Regions from separate parts of the Pseudomonas sp. TH04 genome, predicted to be linked through region 2. Evidence: predicted binding sites of a transcription regulator. Region 2 holds the regulator's gene; the other holds the start of a gene.

Region 1 (10,434 bases), 5.3 Mb from region 2:
TGGCGTTCAAGGTCGACAAAGACCTGTTCCTGGGCCATGTGGACCGCCCCGGCATCCACCCGGCGCCCTACCTGGCGCGGGCGCAGTGGATCATCATGAACACGCCCTACCCGCTCAACGCCGAGGAACTGCGTGGCCTGTTGCAACGCTCACACCAGTTAGTCGTCAGCAAGCTGCCCAAGCGCACCCAGGTGGGACTCAAGCTTGCGTGACACCTCAACGCGTGAACGGCAGCGCGCGCTCAATGGCCGCTGCTGCTGCCAACGCGACAGGCTCGTGCCAAGGTCGCGCGACAATCTGCACGCCAACCGGCAAACCCGCGCTATCCGTTCCGGCCCGGACCACCACACAAGGCCAACCCGCCAAGCTATAAGGCAGCGTGTGACTGAACAGCCCTGGCCGCGTCTCTCCCAGTTGGGTCGCCGGCGCGGCATCGACAGGGCACAGGATAATGTCGTAGTCGGCCATGAACCCCAGCATGGCTGTACGGAACTGATCCCAATCTGAAAACAGCTGGATCGACTGCGCGCCGGAGCCTTGACTCATTGCCCAATAGCGTTCGGTAATGTCACGGGCATTGCTCAACGCCGAGGGGAAGGCCGGGCGGATCAAGGCGCCCTCAGCGTCCAATAGATCGGCGACCGCCTGCAATGTGGTGTGCGTGAGCGCGTCAACGGGCTCAATGCCACCATCGCTGTACCAGGCGACTCGCAACCCCTTCAGCGTTTGAGTTTGCATACCGCGCAGCGGCATCGGAATCACCCCGGCATCGACCCCATCCTCACCGGCAATGACCTGTAGCGCCAAGGCCAGGTCTTCGACATGCCGGGCCATCGGGCCGATCTGACTGCGATAGTCACTCAACCCGCCCAGGTGATCGAAAACACCGGTGTTAGGCACGCGGCCGCTGGTGGGTTTTAACGTGCAGACACCACAAAAATGCGCGGGGACGCGCAAGCTGCCACCGGAGTCGCTGCCCAGCCCCAACGGTGAAAGCCCAGCGGCAATCGCCGCCGCTTCGCCACCGCTGCTGCCGCCGGGGCTATAGGCAAGCGCGTGCGGGTTGCGCGTGGCGCCGTAGACCGGATTGTCGGTGACGCCGCCACCGCCACCTGGCGGGCAGTTGCTTTTGCCAAGCAAAATGGCGCCGGCTGCTTTCATGCGCGTCACGACGGTGGCGTCCTGTTCCGGCCGGTAATGAGCCCGCTCCGGCAAACCCACCGCCGACACGACGCCACGCGTGTCGAAAACATCTTTGACCGTAAAAGGAACGCCGTGTAACGCGCCCCAGTATTCACCGTTGGCGACTGCACGATCGGCCGCCCATGCGCCCGCCAGCGCCGCCTCGGCACACACTTGAACCAAGGCATTAATCGACGGGTTGAGCGCCTCGATACGTGCGAGGTAGGCGCAGACAATGGCGGTAGATGAGAGCTTGCGCTGTTGAATCAACGCGCCAAGCTCGGTAGCCGAATGGCGTAGCAATGAATCGGATAAAGACATCCGTGTGCCCCCTATGCGCTCGGTGCTTTGAGCAAAAAGCCGGTGTTTCGCTGATGCATATCGTCGATTGCGTGAGGCGCTTGGCGCAGGCTGGCAGAGTACATCCCAAGCGCCTCCCCCCTACAACAGCGCCAGCAGCGTGCCGCCCAGGAACAGTTGATCGAGCCAGAACACCTCATGCAGCAACACGATCACCCAGAACAGCACCTGGTAAGACACTTTGCGCGTCTTGTGGCGAAACACTTGTTGGGCAATCAGCGCCCCTGGCCATCCGCCCGCGAGCTCCACGGCGTGCAGGATATTTTCGCGAACGCGCGGGCCCTCCGATTGCGCCTTGCGCTTGTCACCCCAGTACAGAAAAAACGCCACCACACTGACGACGCCGTAGGCCGCCAGCGGAATCACCGACTCACCGCGGTACCACACCAGCGTCGCGCCGATCAGCGGCGCGGCGCACAACACCACAAAGAGCAACGCCTTCAGGCGCGGGTACTGAATGGTCATGGCTTGACCGCCGTCCAGTCGATCCAGCCAAACTGCCAGGTCGCCAGGATCACCAGGCCGAACGCGATTCGATACCAGGCAAAGGCTGCATAGCTGTGGTTGGCAATGAACTTGAGCAAGGCCTTGACCGCAATCATCGCGAAGATGAACGACGTGACAAAACCAATCGCAAACACCGGCACATCATCGGGCTGGAACAGATGACGGTACTTGTAGCCCGAGTACACCGCCGCACCGACCATGGTTGGCATGGCCAGGAAGAACGAAAATTCGGTCGCGGTTTTGCGTGACAGGCCGAACAACAGGCCGCCAATGATGGTGGCGCCGGAACGCGAGGTCCCCGGAATCATCGCCAGGCATTGAGCAACACCGACTTTGAGTGCGTCTTTCCAGGTGATTTCGTCCACCGTTTCAGCGTGCACCGCATGTTGGCGGCGCTCGGCCCACAACATGATCACGCCACCCACCACCAGGGCGGTGGCCACGGTGATCGGGTTGAACAGGTAATGCTTGATCAGGTCGGCAAAAATCACCCCCAGCACCACCGCCGGCAGCACTGCGATGATCAGGTTGACAGTGAAGCGCTGGGCATTGCGTTGGGTCGGCAAGCCGATCACCACGTCGAGGATCTTGCGTCGAAACTCCCACACCACCGCCAGGATCGCGCCCAACTGAATGATGATGTTGAACGCTTCAAAGCGTTCGCCGCCGAAGCCAATCAAGTCGGCGACGATGATCTGGTGCCCGGTGCTGGAAATCGGCAGGAACTCCGTCAGCCCCTCCACAACGCCAAGAATCAATGCCTGTATGGCGGTCCAAAAGTCCATGTTTCCCCCAAAGGTCATGCGCGACGGCATGCCTTGTCTGTCTTTTTAATAGTTCACTGACGACGAGCACACTTAAAGCCCGGTGTGGATTTTCAACATCGGGCCGCAAAAATTTCGTGAAAAATCAGGGAGTACTCAGGTTTTTCGATTACAGGCCGAAAGCCTATCAGACAAGCCGTAAATGTCGATGCAGCGCCCACTATTATAAAAAGCACGGAGTGACAGGACGATGAACAGTTTGCGCAGCATGTCGATCAGCCGCCGTCTTTGGCTGATCCTGATAGTCGCCGTGTTGATGCTGCTGACCCTTGGGTTGTTGATGCTCAAGCAGATCCATGGTGACCTCTACCAAGCCAAAAGCCAGCAGACACAACACGTGGTGCAAACCGCCAGCGGCGTGTTGGCTTATTACCAGAACCTCGAGAAAACCGGCGTAATGACCCGCGAGGCGGCGCAAAAACAGGCCCTCAGCGCGGTACGCGGCCTGCGCTACGACCACGACGATTATTTCTGGATCAACGACCTGACGCCCGTGATGATCATGCACGCGGCCAACCCCAAGCTGGATGGCCAAAACCTCTCGGCGATCCGCGACCCGGACGGTTTTGCCATATTCAACGAATTCGTGAGCCTGGCCAAAGCCAAGGGCGCCGGCATCGTTAACTACCGCTGGCCGAAACCGGGCGCCGAAGCGCCGGTGGAAAAGACCTCCTATATCCAGCTGTTCGAACCCTGGGGCTGGATTATCGGCTCCGGTGTGTACGTGGATGATGTACAGGCCGAATTCAAAGTCCAGGTGTGGAAAACCTCGCTGATCGGCCTGGTCATTGCACTGATCATGACGGCGCTGGTCACGTTGATCGCCCGCAGCATCGTGCGGCCGTTGCAGGCGGCGGTGGACGCAATGGCCAACATCGCCAGTGGTGAAAGCGACCTGACCCGCAGCCTCGACACCCATGGGCGTGATGAAGTCACCCAGCTGTCGCAGCACTTCAACAGCTTTACGGCCAAGTTGCGCCAGGTGGTCAGCCACTTGCAGGTGTGCGCCAACGCCTTGGGCCAGTCCTCCACGGAGCTGGGCACCAACGCCCAGCAGGCCCATGACCGCAGCCAGCAACAGTCGCAGCAGATGGAGCTGGTGGCGACGGCAATCAACGAAGTGACCTATGGCGTGCAGGACGTGGCCAAAAACGCCGAGCACGCCGCCAGCGAAATGCGCGATGCCCAGGCCCAGGCGCAGCAGGGGCAGGTGAACATCGACAGCAGCATGCAGCAGATCGACCAGCTCTCCGGCACCATCAGCCAGGCCGTCGAGGTGATCCGCACGCTGTCCAGTGAAAGCACACAGATCGGCGGCGTGCTCGAAGTGATTCGCTCCATCGCCGACCAGACCAATCTGTTGGCCCTCAACGCCGCCATCGAAGCCGCACGCGCCGGTGAGCAAGGCCGTGGGTTTGCCGTGGTGGCCGACGAAGTGCGGCTGTTGGCCCAGCGTACGCAAAAATCCACCGCAGAGATCCAGGCGATGATCGAGCGCCTGCAAGGTCATTCGGAGGCGGCCGTCAAGGTGATCAGCGACAGCCATAGCGCCTCGCAACTCACCATCGAGCAAGCCGGCCAGGCCGGTGCCAGCCTTAACGCCATCGGCCAGGCGTTGCATAACCTCAATGGCTTGAATGCCTCGATTGCCAGCGCAACCTTGCAACAGGCGCATGTGGTGGAAGACATCAACCAGAACGTCACCCAGGCCGCCGGCTTGTCGCACAGCACAGCGCTGGCGGCGGAGCAATCCAGCGTGGCGAGCGCACATCTGCGCGAATTGAGTGAACAGCTCAATGGGCTGCTGCGCCAGTTCAAGGTCTAGCACCGTTCAGCCTGTGGGAGGCGGCTTGCGCCCTCCCACATTGGTCCTTCGGCATTTTGAAGTTACAATCGCCGCCCTCTCCCACGTCCCCAAGGAACCGCCATGTCCGGGCTTGAACTGTTCGCCGCCGCCCTGGGGGTGATCGCTGTCTGGTTGACGGTCAAACAGAACCCGTGGTGCTGGCCGATCGGCCTGGTGATGGTGCTGCTTTACACCTGGGTGTTCTTCGACGTGAAACTCTATTCCGACATGCTGCTGCAGGTGGTCTACGCCGTCCTGCAACTTTACGGCTGGTGGCAATGGACCCGCGCTGGTGAGGTCAAGCAAGGGCGCCAGGTCAGCAGCCTCGATTGGCCTTCGATCATGATCAGCCTGGCCGTTGGCGCAGTCTTCAGTCTGCTGCTCGGCGCCGCCATGGCGCACTGGACCGATGCCGCCCAACCTTGGCTCGACGCCGCCCTCACCGGCTTCAGCCTGGTGGCGCAACTGTGGATGGCGCAAAAACGCGTGCAATGCTGGCCGCTGTGGATTGCTGTGGATGTGATCTTCGTGGGGCTGTTCCTCTATAAAGGCCTGTACCTGACAGCCGCGCTTTACGCGCTGTTCACCGTGATTGCCGTGCAAGGCTGGCGTGAATGGCGCGCCGACCCGGCGTTGCACGCATGAAAGTCGTGGTACTGGCCGGCCCGGAATCCAGCGGCAAAAGCTGGCTGGCGGCGGAACTGCAGGCACACTTCGGCGGGCTGATGGTCGGTGAATACGTGCGGTATTTCATCGACCACTATCAGCGTGACACCACCCTGGCGGATATTCCTGCGATTGCCCATGGCCAACTGGCCTGGGAGGACGCCGCGCGCGCCCAGCAACCCCGGCTGCTGATCCTCGACACGCACCTGCTGACCAACACGCTGTGGAGCCAGACCCTGTTCGGCGACTGCCCGGCATGGCTCGACAGCGAATTGCTGGCGCGGCAATACGACCTGCACCTTCTGCTGTCGCCCGAGGATGTGGAATGGACCGCCGACGGCCAGCGTTGTCAGCCGGAACTGGCGGACCGCCGGGCGTTTTTCCAGGGCAGCCTGGACTGGCTGCAACAGCACCGCCAGCCGGTGGTCGTGATTCGTGGGGATTGGCAGGCGCGCCGCGACAAAGCCTTCGCCGCTGTCGAACAGCTGCTGCAGAAGCAAGCGGGCTCGCTCCTGCAGTAATTGACGGCGTTTAGTAGCCCAAGGACAGGCCGGTGTTGCGACGCGGGTCGTTAGCCCCGTAGAAACGGTTGTTGCCGACCGGCTTGCCGCCCAGTGACGGCGCGCCCACCAGGATCGCGGCCAAGTGGTTGGCGTCCTGTGGACCGGCAAACTTGTGGCCCCAGCTTTCCAGGATCTTCTGGGTGTCCGGGCTGACGGCGAAGGCCTCAAGGTTGGTGGTCTCAGGCATCCACTGCTGGTGGAAACGCGGGGCGTCGACGGCCTCCTGGATGTTCATCTTGTAGTCGATGACATTCAGGATAGTCAGCAAGGTCGCCGTGATAATCCGGCTGCCGCCTGGCGTTCCCACCACCATCACCGCCTTGCCGTCTTTGGTGACGATGGTCGGGCTCATCGACGACAACGGCGCCTTGCCCGGAGCGATGGCGTTGGCCTCACCCTGGACCAGGCCGTACATGTTCGGCACGCCGACCTTGACGGTGAAGTCATCCATTTCATCATTGAGGATCACCCCGGTCTTGCTCGCCATGACGCCGGCACCGAACCAGTCGTTCAGGGTGTAGGTCACCGAAACGGCGTTGCCCCACTTGTCGACGATGGAGTAATGCGTGGTGTTGTTGCCTTCGTGGGGCGACACACCCGGCTTGATCGCCTGGGAATCACCGGCTTTCTGCGGCTCGATGGCGGCGCGCAGCTTGGCGGCGTAGTCCTTGTCCAGCAAATGCGCGACCGGGTTCTTCACGAAGTCCGGGTCGCCCAGGTAGCTGTTACGGTCCACGTAGGCGTGGCGCATCGCTTCGATCTGGTAGTGCAGGCCTTGCGCCGAGTGATAGCCGAGGTCGGCCATCGGGTAGCCTTCAAGGATGTTCATGATCTGGCAGATCACCACACCCCCCGAGCTTGGCGGCGGTGCCGAGACCACGTGGTAACCGCGGTAATCGCATTCGATGGGCGCCAGTTCACGGGTCTTGTACGTGTCGAGGTCAGCCTGGGTGATGATGCCTTTGCCGGCCTGGCTGGAGTCCACCAGCGCTTTGGCGACCCAGCCTTTATAGAAACCGTCGGTGCCCTTGGCGGAGATTTCCTTGAGGGTCTTGGCCAGGTCTTTCTGCACCAGCTTCTGGCCGACCTGCATCGGCTGGCCGTTATGCAGGAAGATTGCACGCAGGTCCTGGTCTTTTTCGAACTCGCCGGTGGCAGTGTGCAGCAGGTCGATATCGCCCTGCTCCAGTTCAAAACCGTTTTCCGCCAGCTTGATCGCCGGCGCAATCACCTGGGCGCGCTTGAGGGTGCCGTATTGGCTCAGGGCGGTTTCCATGCCGGACACCGTGCCAGGTACGCCGACCGCCAAATGGCCCTTGGCACTCAGGCCGTCGATGACCTTGCCGTCTTTGTCCAGGTACATGTCGGCCGTCGCCGCCAGCGGGGCTTTTTCGCGGAAGTCGAGGAACGTCTTGCGCCCATCCGCCAATTGCACGGTCATGAACCCGCCGCCGCCCAGGTTGCCCGCTGCCGGGTATACCACGGCCAGGGCATAGCCCACGGCCACGGCCGCATCGACCGCGTTGCCGCCGGCCTTGAGCACATCGACGCCCACATGAGTTGCCAGATGCTGGGCCGTGACCACCATGCCATTTTCACCGGCCACCGGGGCCTGGGAAGCGGCCTGCACACCGCTGACCGTCAACACCAGTGCAGTGGCAATCAGGGTACGGCTGAAGGGTTGGTATTTCATCCATGGCTACTCTAGTTATTAAGACGCACCAAAATAGCCCGACTGGATTCCAATCCCCAGCGCAATGGCGTTTTTATTACAGAACTTGTCGGTCACAGAACGGCCGCAAAAATGCCCATGCTATATTTCGCGCCTTGACTGTCGGTAAGGCGCTTTTTAATGGTGATCAAGAAGACCGGTATTCGCGCCCAACAGGCCGACCAGACCCGTGCGCGCATCCTGCAGGCAGCGGTCCAGGTGTTCACCCGCGACGGTTATTCCGGTGGGCGCGTGGACACTATCTCCAAAGCGGCCGACTCCAACGACCGCATGCTTTATTACTATTTCGGCAGCAAGGAACACCTGTTCATCTGCGTGCTGGAGCACATCTACGAGCAGTTCAATAAAGCCGAAAGCAAACTCAAGCTGGACTTGAATACGCCGGAACAGGCGCTGCGCGACTTGGTGGCGTTTATCTGGAATTACTACGTCAAACACCCCGAATTCGTGGCAATCCTGAGCATCGAAAACCTCCACCACGGCAAACATGCCCAGCAATCCGGCGAAATGCGCCGGCTGTCAGGAGAAGCCGTCGGCGTGCTGCGGCCGATCATAGAAGCCGGCCAGGCCAAGGGCGTATTCCGTCAGGACATCGACCTCAAACACGTGTACTTGATGATCGCTTCGCTGTGCTACTTCTATAACTCCAACCGCCACACCTTAAGCTCCTTCCTCGGTGAAGACCTGTCGGCTAAAGGGCAGCAGCAGGATTGGCTGGGGTTTATCAGCGATTTGGTCGTGCGCGGGGTCACGCCGACCTCGCTGTAGAAATTGGCTCAAACAGTGGGTGCTGGCTTGCCGATAGCCATAGGTCGCTACACATCTTTGCTTACGCGTTGAGTGCTCTGGTTGTCGAGCGGTGCTGGCAGCTGAACACGGTCAACATTGTGGGAGCGGGCTTGCTCGCGAATGCGCTGGGTCAGTTACAAATAAGCCGACTGACCCACCGCTTTCGCGAGCAAGCCCGCTCCCACATTTGGAACTCATTTAATCCGGTAAAAGTGCTGTTGCTGTGCTGTTGCCATGCTTCTGCTTCAACCACTCAGGCCGGCTGTCAGGCCGCCGTGCTCTGCTTTTGACTTTGATCTGCTGTTGATATTGATCTGACAGGCCCCGTTAACCACGCTGGCCGAACGTAGGCTTGAATCCGTGGGTAACCCGGCAGGACGCCGGGTTAGCCGCACTGGGCCAAGGATGGCCCATTGCGGCGGCCCACGGATTCAAGCCTGCGTGAGGGCATGCCGAGCCTAAGCGAGGCACCGAGTGGTGGGGCAAAGACCTTTTGGTTACTTTTGGGGCGTTTGCCAAAAGTGACCCGCTGTAAGAGCGGAACCATAGGTGGCCGTGACCGCAGCAACGGATATGTACTCAATCCACCTCCCCCCTCACAGGCTCAAAGCAACCGACCGTCATCCACCTTGAAACATCAGTGAGTACCAGGATTGGCCCGCAAGTGCGCAACCGTCTGTTCCAGCCCTTCCCAGCCCGGCGCATTCGGCGCAAATTGCCCACGCAGGTAAGCCACCAGATCCGCCACTTGGGCAGTGGACAAACTGTCCTTGAAGCCCGGCATATACCCTAAATCCTTGGTCGCCGGCGCGCTGATGCCTTGCAGAATCACCTTGATCAAATTATCCGGCTGGTCACTGTGCACATTGGTATTGCTCGCCAAAGACGGACTCACACCGAACAACTTCGGCCCCACGCCATCAGCATGGCACGCCTTGCACGCCCCTTCGAACACCCGACGACCATTCGGATTCGGCACAGCCGCCGCTGCCACACCCTGCACTTGCGCCACCGCTTCGCCGTTGAGCGAAGCCAAATACACCGCCATCGCGCGGATATCCGCCTTGGGCAACTTCGACAGCTCACTCACCACCGGCCCCATCGGCCCCGCCGCCACGCCATGGGCGTCGGAATAACCGGTGCTGAGGTAGCTGAACAACTGCTCTTCAGTCCACGGCGTCGGGGCTTTCGATAAACCGGTCAATGCCGGCGCCTCCCACCCATCGACACGGCCACCGGCGAGGAACGCCTTACCGCCCTTCTCCGCGCCCAACAGGTTACGCGGCGAATGGCACGCCGCGCAGTGCCCCAGGCCATTGACCAGATAATTGCCGCGGTTCCACTGCTCACCGCGTTCAGGCTGCGGGGTCATTTCTGCGCGCCTTAAATTCAGCGCATTCCAACCGGCCATCAACGGGCGGATATTGAACGGAAATTTCAGCGCATTCGGCGTCGGCGCCTGGCTAACCGGCGCCTGCGACATGAGGTAGGCATACAGCGCCTGCATGTCCGCCTCGTTGATATTGCGAAACGCCGTATAGGGAAACGCCGGATACAAATTGCGCCCATCGCGGCCAATGCCGTCGCGCATCGCCCGCTCGAATGCCGGGTAGGACCAGGCGCCGATCCCGGTCTTCACGTCGGGGGTGATATTGCTGCTGTACAACGTGCCGAAGGGCGTCTGCATCGCCAGCCCGCCGGCGTTGGTCGCCCCGCCCGGCGCCGTATGGCAGACCGCGCAATCACCCACCGCCGCCAGCAAACGCCCGCGCTCCAGGGTGGCCTTGGACCAGGTGCCGGCACTGGGCGGTGCTATCGGCGCGATTTCAGGGTGAAACGGCCAGGCTGTGGCCAGCACCGCGCCCAAGGTTGCGAACACTGCGCCGAACCACCATTTTTTGCGGGTTACCGGCGACTTGGCAGGTTCGCCCAGCGTCCCGGCGTTCAGCGCGGCCAAGACCCGCT
Region 2 (10,434 bases):
CCTGCTTGAGCAGGCGCGCACCTTCACGGCCGTCGGCGCCCATGCCGGTAAGCACCACCGCCAGAACTTTGTCGCCGTAGGACTTGGCCGCCGAACCGAAGGTGATGTCCACACATGGTTTGTAATTCAGGCGCTCGTCACCCGGCAGGATTTTGATCGCGCCACGGCCATCAACCATCATCTGCTTGCCGCCCGGGGCCAGCAATGCCAGGCCGGGACGCAGGATGTCACCGTCCTCGGCTTCCTTGACGGTGATGCGGCACAGTTTGTCCAGGCGCTCGGCGAAAGCCTTGGTGAAGGCCGCCGGCATATGCTGGATCAACACGATCGGCGCCGGAAAATTCGCCGGCAACTGGGTCAACACCCGCTGCAACGCCACCGGGCCGCCGGTGGATGTGCCGATGGCCACCAGCTTGTAGGCCTTGCGCTTGGGCGCCGGTGAATGCGCACTCGGCGCCGCAGCACGCACCGGCGCCACTGCAGGGCGTGCCACTGGCGCAGGCGCCGGGCGCGCAAACGACGACGTCGGCGCAGTGGACGCCGCCGGCGCCACAACCGGTGCAGGCGTGGGCGCGCTGAACAGGCTGCGGCGGTTACTGCGCGAAATGCTGTGCACCTTTTCGCACAGCATCTGTTTGACCTTCTCGGGGTTGCGCGAGATGTCTTCGAAATTCTTCGGCAGGAAGTCCACCGCACCGGCGTCCAGCGCATCCAGGGTGACCCGGGCGCCTTCATGAGTCAGTGAGGAGAACATCAACACCGGGGTGGGGCAGCGCTGCATGATGTGCCGAACAGCCGTGATGCCATCCATCATCGGCATCTCGTAGTCCATGGTGATCACGTCCGGTTTCAACGCAATGGCCTGATCAATCGCCTCTTTGCCGTTGGTGGCCGTGCCGACCACCTGGATGGTTGGATCGGCGGAAAGAATTTCCGAGACGCGGCGGCGGAAGAAACCCGAATCGTCCACCACCAGGACCTTGACTGCCATAAACACTCCGTTAGGCGGGGCGGGCAAACCGCCCTGCCCCGCCAGAATCAAATACGCCGTGCGGCGTAACGCTTGAGCATGCTCGGAACATCGAGAATCAGCGCGATCCGACCGTCACCGGTGATGGTCGCACCCGACATGCCCGGGGTTCCCTGCAGCATTTTGCCCAAAGGCTTGATGACCACCTCTTCCTGGCCGACCAGTTGATCGACGACAAAGCCGATTCGCTGGGTGCCCACGGAGAGAATCACCACATGGCCTTCGCGCTGCTCTTCATGCTTGGCCGATGCCACCAGCCAGCGCTTGAGGTAGAACAGTGGCAACGCCTTGTCGCGTACGATCACCACTTCCTGGCCGTCCACCACGTTGGTGCGCGACAGGTCGAGGTGGAAGATTTCGTTGACGTTGACCAGCGGGAAAGCGAACGCCTGGTTGCCCAGCATCACCATCAGGGTCGGCATGATCGCCAAGGTCAACGGCACCTTGATGACGATCTTGGAGCCCTGGCCCTTGGTCGAGTAGATATTGATCGAGCCGTTGAGCTGGCTGATCTTGGTCTTCACCACGTCCATGCCGACGCCACGCCCGGACACGTCGGAAATCTCGGTCTTGGTCGAGAAGCCCGGGGCGAAGATCAGGTTGTAGCACTCGGTGTCGGTCAGGCGGTCGGCGGCGTCCTTGTCCATCACGCCACGCTTGACGGCGATATTGCGCAGAATCGCCGGGTCCATGCCTTTGCCGTCATCGGTAATCGACAGCAGGATGTGATCGCCTTCTTGCTCCGCCGCCAGAATCACCTTGCCGTTGCGGGACTTGCCCGAGGCTTCGCGCTCTTCCGGGGTTTCGACGCCGTGGTCGACAGCGTTGCGCACCAAGTGGACCAGCGGGTCGGCCAGGGCCTCGACAAGGTTTTTGTCGAGGTCGGTTTCTTCACCCACCAGTTCCAGGTTGATTTCTTTCTTGAGCTGGCGAGCCAGGTCGCGAACCAGGCGCGGGAAGCGGCCGAAGACTTTCTTGATCGGCTGCATCCGCGTTTTCATCACTGCGGTCTGCAAGTCGGCAGTGACCACGTCGAGGTTCGACACGGCCTTCTGCATGGCCTCATCGCCGCTGTTCAGGCCCAGGCGCACCAGGCGGTTACGCACCAGTACCAGTTCGCCGACCATGTTCATGATGTCGTCCAGGCGCGCGGTATCCACGCGCACGGTGGTTTCGGCTTCACTGACCGGTTTCTCGGCCACCGGTGCCGCTGCGGCACGTGCAGGCGCCGGGGCGGCTGCAGGCGCTGGAGCAGGTTTGGCGGCCGCCGGTGCGGCAGGTTTGGCAGGCGCAGGTTTGGCCGCCACTGGGGTGGCGGTCGCCGCAGCAGCCGGGGGCACTTCGGAGAACTTGCCCTTGCCGTGCAATTCGTCCAACAAGGCTTCGAATTCGTGATCGGAAATCAGCCCGTCAGCGGCAGGTTCTGCGCTGGCGGCGGCAGGTGTGGCAGGCGTGGCAGGCACGGCAGCGGCCGCCGAGGCCGTGGCCGTGGCCGCGACTTCCGGCAAAGCTTCGGCCGCAAAGGTGCCTTTGCCATGCAACTGGTCGAGCAATGCCTCAAATTCGTCGTCGGTAATGTCGGTGCTGGCGCTGGCAGCCGGAGCCTGCGGCGTAGCCGCAGGTGCCACGGCATCGGCAGCGAACTGGCCTTTGCCATGCAACTGGTCGAGCAGGGACTCGAATTCAGCGTCGGTAATGTCTTCGCTGGTCGGCGTTGCAGGCGGCGCGACTGCTTGGGGGGCTTCAGCTTCAGCCTTCACCGCACTGAGGGAGTTGAGCAACTGCTCGAACTCGCTGTCCGTCACGTCCGCTTCCGGTTCCGGTTCGGCCACAGGCGCTGCTTCCACCACCGGCGCAACCGAGGTGTCGGCAGGTTCTGCCAGGCGCGCCAGGGCGGCCAGCAGTTCCGGCGTGGCGGCGGTGATCGGTGCACGTTCGCGCACTTCACTGAACATGCCGTTGACCGCATCCAGTGCTTCGAGAATCACGTCCATCAGTTCCGAGTCGACGTGCCGCTCACCCTTGCGCAGGATGTCGAATACGTTCTCGGCGATGTGACAGCACTCCACCAGCTCATGGAGCTGGAGGAAGCCGGCGCCCCCTTTTACAGTGTGAAAACCGCGAAAAATTGCATTGAGCAGGTTCGCATCATCCGGGCGGCTTTCCAGCTCGACCAGTTGTTCGGACAGTTGCTCTAAAATTTCGCCGGCCTCTACAAGGAAATCCTGAAGGATTTCTTCATCGGCGCCGAAGCTCATGTGGGTGCTCCTTAGAAGCCTAAACTGGATAACAGGTCATCTACGTCATCCTGACCTGACATAACGTCTTCACGTTTATCGGCATGAATCTGCGGACCTTCACCCTTGGCGAGATGTTTTTGTGGATCTTTTTCCGAGAGGATCGCTTCGCGGTCATGTTCGATGCCGGCAAAACGATCAACTTGGCCAGCCATGAGCACCAATTTGAGCAAGTTGCTTTCCACTTCGGTGACCAATTGGGTCACGCGCTTGATCACCTGACCGGTGAGGTCCTGGTAATCCTGGGCCAGCAGAATGTCATTGAGGTTGCTGGCAACCGTGCGGTTTTCCTCGTCGCTGCGCGACAGAAAAGCGTCGACGCGCCGCGCCAACTCACGAAACTCCTCAGCCCCCACTTCCCGACGCATGAAACGGCCCCAGTCAACGCTGAGGGCCTGCGCTTCGGTCGCCATGCCATTGACCAGGGGCGTGGCGTTTTCCACCAGGTCCATGGTGCGGTTGGCCGCCGCCTCAGTCAGCCTGACCACATAGGACAGGCGTTCGGTGGCATCGGTGATTTGCGAGATTTCTTCGGCCTGGGGCATGTGCGGGTCAATCTGAAAATTGACGATTGCACTGTGCAGCTCGCGTGTGAGCTTGCCCACTTCCTGGTACAGGCCGCGGTCACGGGTCTGGTTAAGCTCATGGATCAACTGCACCGCGTCGCCGAACTGGCCTCTTTCAAGGCTTTCGACCAACTGGTGAGCATGCTTTTTCAGGGTCGACTCAAAGTCAGCCTGCGATGATTCTTTATGCTCCATAGCTCCCCCGTGGTGGCATCAGCCGTGGATGCGTTCGAAGATTTTTTCGATCTTCTCTTTCAAGGCCAACGCAGTGAATGGCTTAACCACGTAACCGTTAACCCCGGCTTGGGCGGCTTCGATGATCTGTTCACGCTTGGCTTCGGCGGTCACCATCAGCACAGGCAGGCTGCGCAGTTTTTCATCGGCGCGCACGTGACGCAGCAAGTCGATGCCGGTCATGCCCGGCATGTTCCAGTCGGTTACCAGAAAGTCGATGCTCCCGCTGTTGAGGATCGGAATCGCCGTCAGGCCGTCATCCGCCTCGACCGTGTTGGTGAACCCAAGGTCACGCAACAGGTTTTTTATGATCCGCCGCATCGTTGAGAAGTCATCAACGATGAGGATTTTCATGTTCTTGTCCAATTCGACCTCCAAGCAGTCTTAAACGCGCCCAGCACCTGGACGCGCCATTTCAATCAACAGGCGTTACACAAAAAGGACTGCCAGGGGTACCACGGAACGAACCCGCGAAAGGCTCTTCACCCTTCGCCTAATTGCGCTGCAGTATCCCCACACTGCCTGTCAGCGCGCGCGCCACTCTCCCAATCGCCCCCGCAAGCGGGCTGCGCACTGGCTATGCAGCTGGCTGACACGCGATTCGCTGACCCCCAGGACCTCACCGATTTCCTTGAGGTTCAGCTCTTCGTCGTAGTACAGCGCCAACACCAGTCGCTCACGCTCAGGCAAATTGGCAATCGCTTCCGCCAACGCACCCTGGAAACGTTCATCTTCCAGGTCGCGCGACGGTTCGAGATGTGCACTCGCGCCGTCCTCGTGCAGCCCTTCGTGTTCGCCGTCCTGCAACAGGTCGTCGAAACTGAACAGGCGGCTGCCCAAGGTATCGTTCAAAATCCCGTAGTAATCGTCGAGACTCAATTGGAGTTCGGCCGCAACTTCATGATCTTTAGCGTCACGACCGGTTTTTGCTTCAATTGCACGAATTGCGTCACTGACCATTCGCGTGTTGCGGTGTACCGAACGCGGCGCCCAATCCCCTTTACGCACTTCATCGAGCATCGCACCACGGATACGGATACCCGCGTACGTCTCGAAACTCGCACCTTTGCTCGCGTCGTATTTGGTCGACACTTCGAGCAGGCCGATCATACCGGCCTGGATAAGGTCTTCAACCTGCACACTGGCAGGCAGGCGCGCCAGCAAGTGATAGGCAATGCGCTTGACCAGGGGCGCATAGCGCTCGATCAATTCGCCCTGGCTGTCACGCGCCGAGTTTTTGTAAAGGTTATAGCCGCTGGCTGTCATAGCACCGGTCCTGCGCTCGTCTGATGCACCAATCGCTCGACGAAAAACTCCAGATGCCCACGCGGGTTGGCGGGCAACGGCCAAGTATCGACCTTCTGGGCAATTGCCTTGAACGCCAATGCGCACTTCGAACGAGGGAATGCTTCATAGACTGCACGCTGCTTTTGCACAGCCTTGCGCACACACTCGTCATAGGGAACTGCGCCGACGTATTGTAAGGCGACATCGAGGAAACGATCCGTGACCTTGGTCAACTTGGCGAACAGGTTTCGCCCTTCCTGCGGGCTTTGGGCCATGTTGGCCAGCACCCGGAAGCGGTTCATGCCGTAGTCACGATTGAGCAGTTTGATCAGGGCGTAGGCGTCGGTGATGGAGGTGGGCTCATCGCAGACCACCAGCAGCACTTCCTGGGCGGCGCGCACGAAGCTGACCACGGACTCGCCGATCCCGGCGGCGGTGTCGATCACCAGCACGTCGAGGTTGTCGCCGATGTCACTGAACGCCTGGATCAAGCCGGCGTGCTGCGCCGGGCTCAGATGCACCATGCTCTGGGTGCCCGAGGCCGCCGGCACGATGCGAATGCCACCGGGGCCTTGCAGCAGCACATCGCGCAGCTCGCAGCGGCCCTCGATCACATCGGCAAGGGTGTGTTTGGGTGTCAGCCCCAGCAGAACGTCGACGTTCGCCAGCCCCAGGTCAGCATCCAGCAGCATGACGCGACGGCCAAGCTCTGCCAGGGCCAGGGACAAATTCACTGACACGTTAGTTTTTCCGACGCCACCTTTGCCGCCGGTCACCGCGATCACCTGTACGGGATGCATGCTGCCCATTTTATTTCTTTACCTTGTCTTGCTTAGACGCAGGCTACATGGCTTGGCCGCGTGAATCGCTTGCAGACCATCGATGTAGATACTTTTCACGGTGTTCATCCTGCCCTTCAACCCACCCGTTTTGCGGGGTTGTGGTAAAGGTCGGCGAACATGTCGGCCATCGCTTCCTCGCTAGGCTCTTCTTGCATTTGCACGCTGACAGCACGGCTGACCAACTGATGACGGCGCGGCAGATGTAAATCATCCGGGATCCGCGGCCCGTCGGTCAGGTAGGCAACCGGTAATTCATGACTGATAGCCAGGCTCAACACTTCACCCAGGCTCGCAGTTTCGTCGAGCTTGGTCAGAATGCAACCCGCCAGGCCGCAACGTTTGTAGCTGTGGTAGGCAGCGGTAAGAACCTGTTTCTGGCTGGTGGTTGCAAGCACCAGGTAATTTTTTGACTTGATGCCACGTCCCGCCAGGCTTTCCAACTGCATGCGCAATGCCGGGTCACTGGCTTGCAGGCCAGCCGTGTCGATCAGCACCACGCGCTTGCGCAGCAACGGGTCGAGCGCATTGGCCAGGGACTGGCCTGCGTCGACGTGGGTCACCGACACGTTGAGGATACGGCCCAGGGTCTTAAGCTGTTCCTGAGCGCCAATACGGTAGCTGTCCATGCTCACCAGCGCGATATTCTGCGCGCCGTACTTGAGCACATAACGCGCGGCCAGCTTGGCCAGGGTGGTGGTCTTGCCCATGCCGGCCGGGCCGACCATGGCGATCACACCGCCCTCTTCCAGCGGTTCGATTTCCGGGGTGGCGATCATGCGTGCCAGGTGCGCCAGCAACATGCGCCAGGCCTGGCGAGGTTCTTCGACTTCAGCGGTCAGTGCCAACAGGTCGCGGGACAACGGGCCGGACAGGCCGATACGTTGCAGGCGACGCCACAGGTTGGCCTGGTGCGGTTTGCTGCCTTGCAGTTGGTTCCAGGCCAGCGAGCCCAGCTGCACTTCGAGCAGCTCACGCAGGCCATTGAGTTCAAAGCGCATCGAATCAAACACGCGCTGGTCAACTGCAGCAGCCGGGGCTGGCGCGGCAGGACGCGGCGGTTCTTTGAACGTCGGCTCAACCAGCGGTTCGGCGGCGGTCAGCGGCAGGCCGGCGAACAACTGGCGACTGTTGCTGGAGTCGCTGTCGCCACGCATGCTCAGCTCAGCCTGGGCCGAGACAATCCGCGAAGCGGTCTTGCGCAGCTCGTCCTCAAGTTCCATGTTCGGTACGCGCGGCGCCAGCGCCGAGGGGGTGTAATCCAGGGCAGCCGTCAGCTCGACGCCGCCGGCAATACGACGGTTTCCGATAATCGCGGCATCGGCGCCCAGCTCATCACGTACCAGTTTCATGGCCTGACGCATATCGGCGGCGAAAAAACGCTTAACTTGCATATCCCACTACCTCAGCCGTTGGGCCCTACTGTCGCGACAATAGTCACTTGCTTGTTGTCAGGAATTTCCTGATAAGCCAAAACGTGCAAATTCGGCACTGCCAGACGTCCAAACCGCGACAACATCGCTCGGACCGGGCCCGCCACCAGCAGAATCACCGGGTGACCCGCCATTTCCTGACGCTGTGCGGCTTCGATCAACGAACGCTGCAGTTTTTCAGCCATGCTTGGCTCCAGCAGAACGCCCTCTTCCTGGCCTTGTCCTGCCTTCTGAATACTATTGAGCAATATTTGTTCCAACCTTGGCTCCAAGGTGATAACAGGCAGCTCAGACTCAACCCCTACAATGCTTTGCACGATTGCACGGGACAACCCGACGCGCACCGCGGCCACCAAAGCGGCAGTATCTTGACTCTTGGCGGCATTGTTTGCGATGGCCTCGGCGATGCTGCGAATGTCGCGCACCGGCACCTGTTCGGCGAGCAATGCCTGCAACACCTTGAGCAACTGCGACAGCGACAGCACGCCGGGCACCAGCTCTTCGGCCAATTTTGGCGAGGCTTTGGCCAGCAAACCCATCAATTGCTGGACTTCCTCGTGGCCGATCAGCTCGTGGGAGTGCTTGTAGAGGATCTGGTTAAGGTGGGTAGCGACCACGGTGCTGGCGTCGACCACGGTGTAACCTAACGACTGCGCCTGGCTGCGCTGGCTGACTTCGATCCACACCGCTTCCAGGCCAAAAGCCGGATCTTTGGCGGTTATGCCGTTGAGCGTGCCGAAGACCTGGCCGGGGTTGATCGCCAGTTCGCGGTCGGGGTAAATCTCCGCTTCAGCGAGGATCACACCCATCAGCGTCAGGCGATAGGCGCTGGGCGCCAGGTCGAGGTTGTCGCGGATATGCACGGTGGGCATCAGGAAGCCCAGGTCCTGGGACAGCTTCTTGCGCACACCCTTGATCCGCGCGAGCAGTTGGCCACCCTGGTTACGGTCGACCAGCGGGATCAGGCGGTAGCCGACTTCCAGGCCGATCATGTCGATCGGGGTCACGTCATCCCAGCCAAGCTCCTTGGTTTCCTGGGCGCGGGCCGGCGACGGCAACAGCTCCTGCTGGCGCGCGATTTCCTGCTGGGCCTGGACCTTGACCTGGTTTTGCTTGCGCCAGAACAGGTAAGCGCCACCAGCGGCCATGGCCGCCATGCTCAGGAACGACACGTGCGGCATGCCAGGCACGATGCCCATGATCGCCATGATGCCCGCCGCCACGGCCAGCGCCTTGGGCGAAGCAAACATCTGCCGACTGATCTGCTTGCCCATGTCTTCGGAGCCCGAAGCACGGGTCACCATGATGGCTGCAGCTGTAGATAACAACAGTGATGGCAATTGCGCCACTAAACCGTCACCGATGGTCAGCAAGGCGTACACCTTGCCCGCATCGCCGAAGGTCATGCCGTGCTGGAAGATGCCCACCGCCATGCCGCCGATCAAGTTGATGAACAGAATCAGCAGGCCGGCGATGGCGTCACCGCGCACAAATTTGCTGGCACCGTCCATGGAACCGTAGAACTCGGCTTCCTGGGCCACTTCCAGGCGACGGGATTTGGCTTGGTTCTGGTCGATCAGGCCGGCGTTGAGGTCGGCGTCGATCGCCATCTGTTTGCCGGGCATGGCGTCGAGGGTAAAGCGTGCGCTCACCTCGGAAATCCGCCCGGCGCCCTTGGTTACCACCACGAAGTTGATGATCATCAGGATCGCGAACACCACGATACCCACCACGTAGTTACCGCCAATCACCACTTCACCGAAGGCCTGGATCACCTTACCGGCGGCGGCGTGGCCGTCCTGACCATGAAGCATCACCACCCGCGTGGACGCCACGTTCAGCGCCAGGCGCAGCAGGGTCGCGATCAGCAGGATGGTCGGGAATACCGCAAAGTCCAGCGGCCGCAGCGCATACACGCAGACCAGCAGCACCACGACAGACAGGGCAATGTTGAACGTGAAGAAGACGTCGAGCAGGAACGGCGGCATCGGCAACATCATCATTGCCAGCATCACCAGCAACAGCAACGGCACACCCAGATTGCCCCGCGACAGGTCAGTCAGGGTGCCACGGGCCGTGCTGAGCATTTGAGAGCGATCTACCACCGGTATTCCTCGTGTTCCTTGAAGCAAAGTTTTGACGCTGGAGAGCGTCCTGAAGGCGGTATTGCAAGAAGCCTTCCAACTTTTGCTCTGAGGCTCAGATGAGCGCAAAAGCGACCGCGCTTAGCGGGGGTAAATCCATCCAAATGTGGGAGCGAGCTTGCTCCCGAAGGCGCTGGTTCAGCGAGTACATTGCCGACTGACACAGCGCCTTCGCGAGCAAGCCCGCTCCCACATTTGGATCTGTGTGAACTCGCCGCCACTGACGAGATTTCCGGCAGGGTTTTAAGGTTGCCCCTAGGAAACGCGCTCTCTAGTCTCCGTACACCGCTGCAAATGCAGTGGTCGGGCGTCGCGGCTCGCAATATCAAGGAGAACTCTTATTCCTTTCCAAGGAGCGACGCCATGTCCAAAACCACACAAAATTCCCCCACCGCGCTCTTCACCGTCATCGACGGCATCAGCACCGAAGACCTGCTGGTCAACCTCACCGAAACCCTGGCGTCCGCCCACGCGCTGGCCTGCGACTTCGCCTTTGATCTGGAAGGGTCGCGGCGAGAAGGCGCACTGGGCATTGCGCAGTTGATTGAGGTATCGCGGTTGTTGGCTGAGCGAGCGCTGGATGACATGGGGCCGCCGCCCGAGT

Evidence for each region. The regulator FliA, encoded in region 2, starts transcription of late flagellar genes. The targets are predictions, from matches to a motif close to CTAAAGTTTNNNNNNNNNNNGCCGNTAA.
Region 1: the regulator FliA is predicted to act here: its motif matches at 2,969-2,996, upstream of JFT85_RS00520 (methyl-accepting chemotaxis protein).

Annotation. Positions count from the first base shown of each region.
Region 1 covers NZ_JAEKEA010000001.1:137,430-147,863, reverse strand. The annotation lists gene JFT85_RS00540 (MmcQ/YjbR family DNA-binding protein) at 1-212, shown strand, start outside; gene JFT85_RS00535 (amidase) at 217-1,503, opposite strand; gene JFT85_RS00530 (DUF1294 domain-containing protein) at 1,624-2,007, opposite strand; gene JFT85_RS00525 (undecaprenyl-diphosphate phosphatase) at 2,004-2,834, opposite strand; gene JFT85_RS00520 (methyl-accepting chemotaxis protein) at 3,064-4,698, shown strand; gene pnuC (nicotinamide riboside transporter PnuC) at 4,801-5,364, shown strand; gene JFT85_RS00510 (AAA family ATPase) at 5,361-5,906, shown strand; gene ggt (gamma-glutamyltransferase) at 5,917-7,641, opposite strand; gene JFT85_RS00500 (TetR family transcriptional regulator) at 7,801-8,448, shown strand; gene JFT85_RS00495 (molybdopterin cofactor-binding domain-containing protein) at 9,107-10,434, opposite strand, start outside.
Region 2 covers NZ_JAEKEA010000001.1:5,480,959-5,491,392, reverse strand. The annotation lists gene JFT85_RS24725 (protein-glutamate methylesterase/protein-glutamine glutaminase) at 1-991, opposite strand, end outside; gene JFT85_RS24720 (chemotaxis protein CheA) at 1,039-3,288, opposite strand; gene JFT85_RS24715 (protein phosphatase CheZ) at 3,300-4,088, opposite strand; gene JFT85_RS24710 (chemotaxis response regulator CheY) at 4,107-4,481, opposite strand; gene fliA (RNA polymerase sigma factor FliA) at 4,653-5,393, opposite strand; gene fleN (flagellar synthesis regulator FleN) at 5,390-6,223, opposite strand; gene flhF (flagellar biosynthesis protein FlhF) at 6,331-7,647, opposite strand; gene flhA (flagellar biosynthesis protein FlhA) at 7,659-9,773, opposite strand; gene JFT85_RS24685 (DUF6124 family protein) at 10,194-10,434, shown strand, end outside.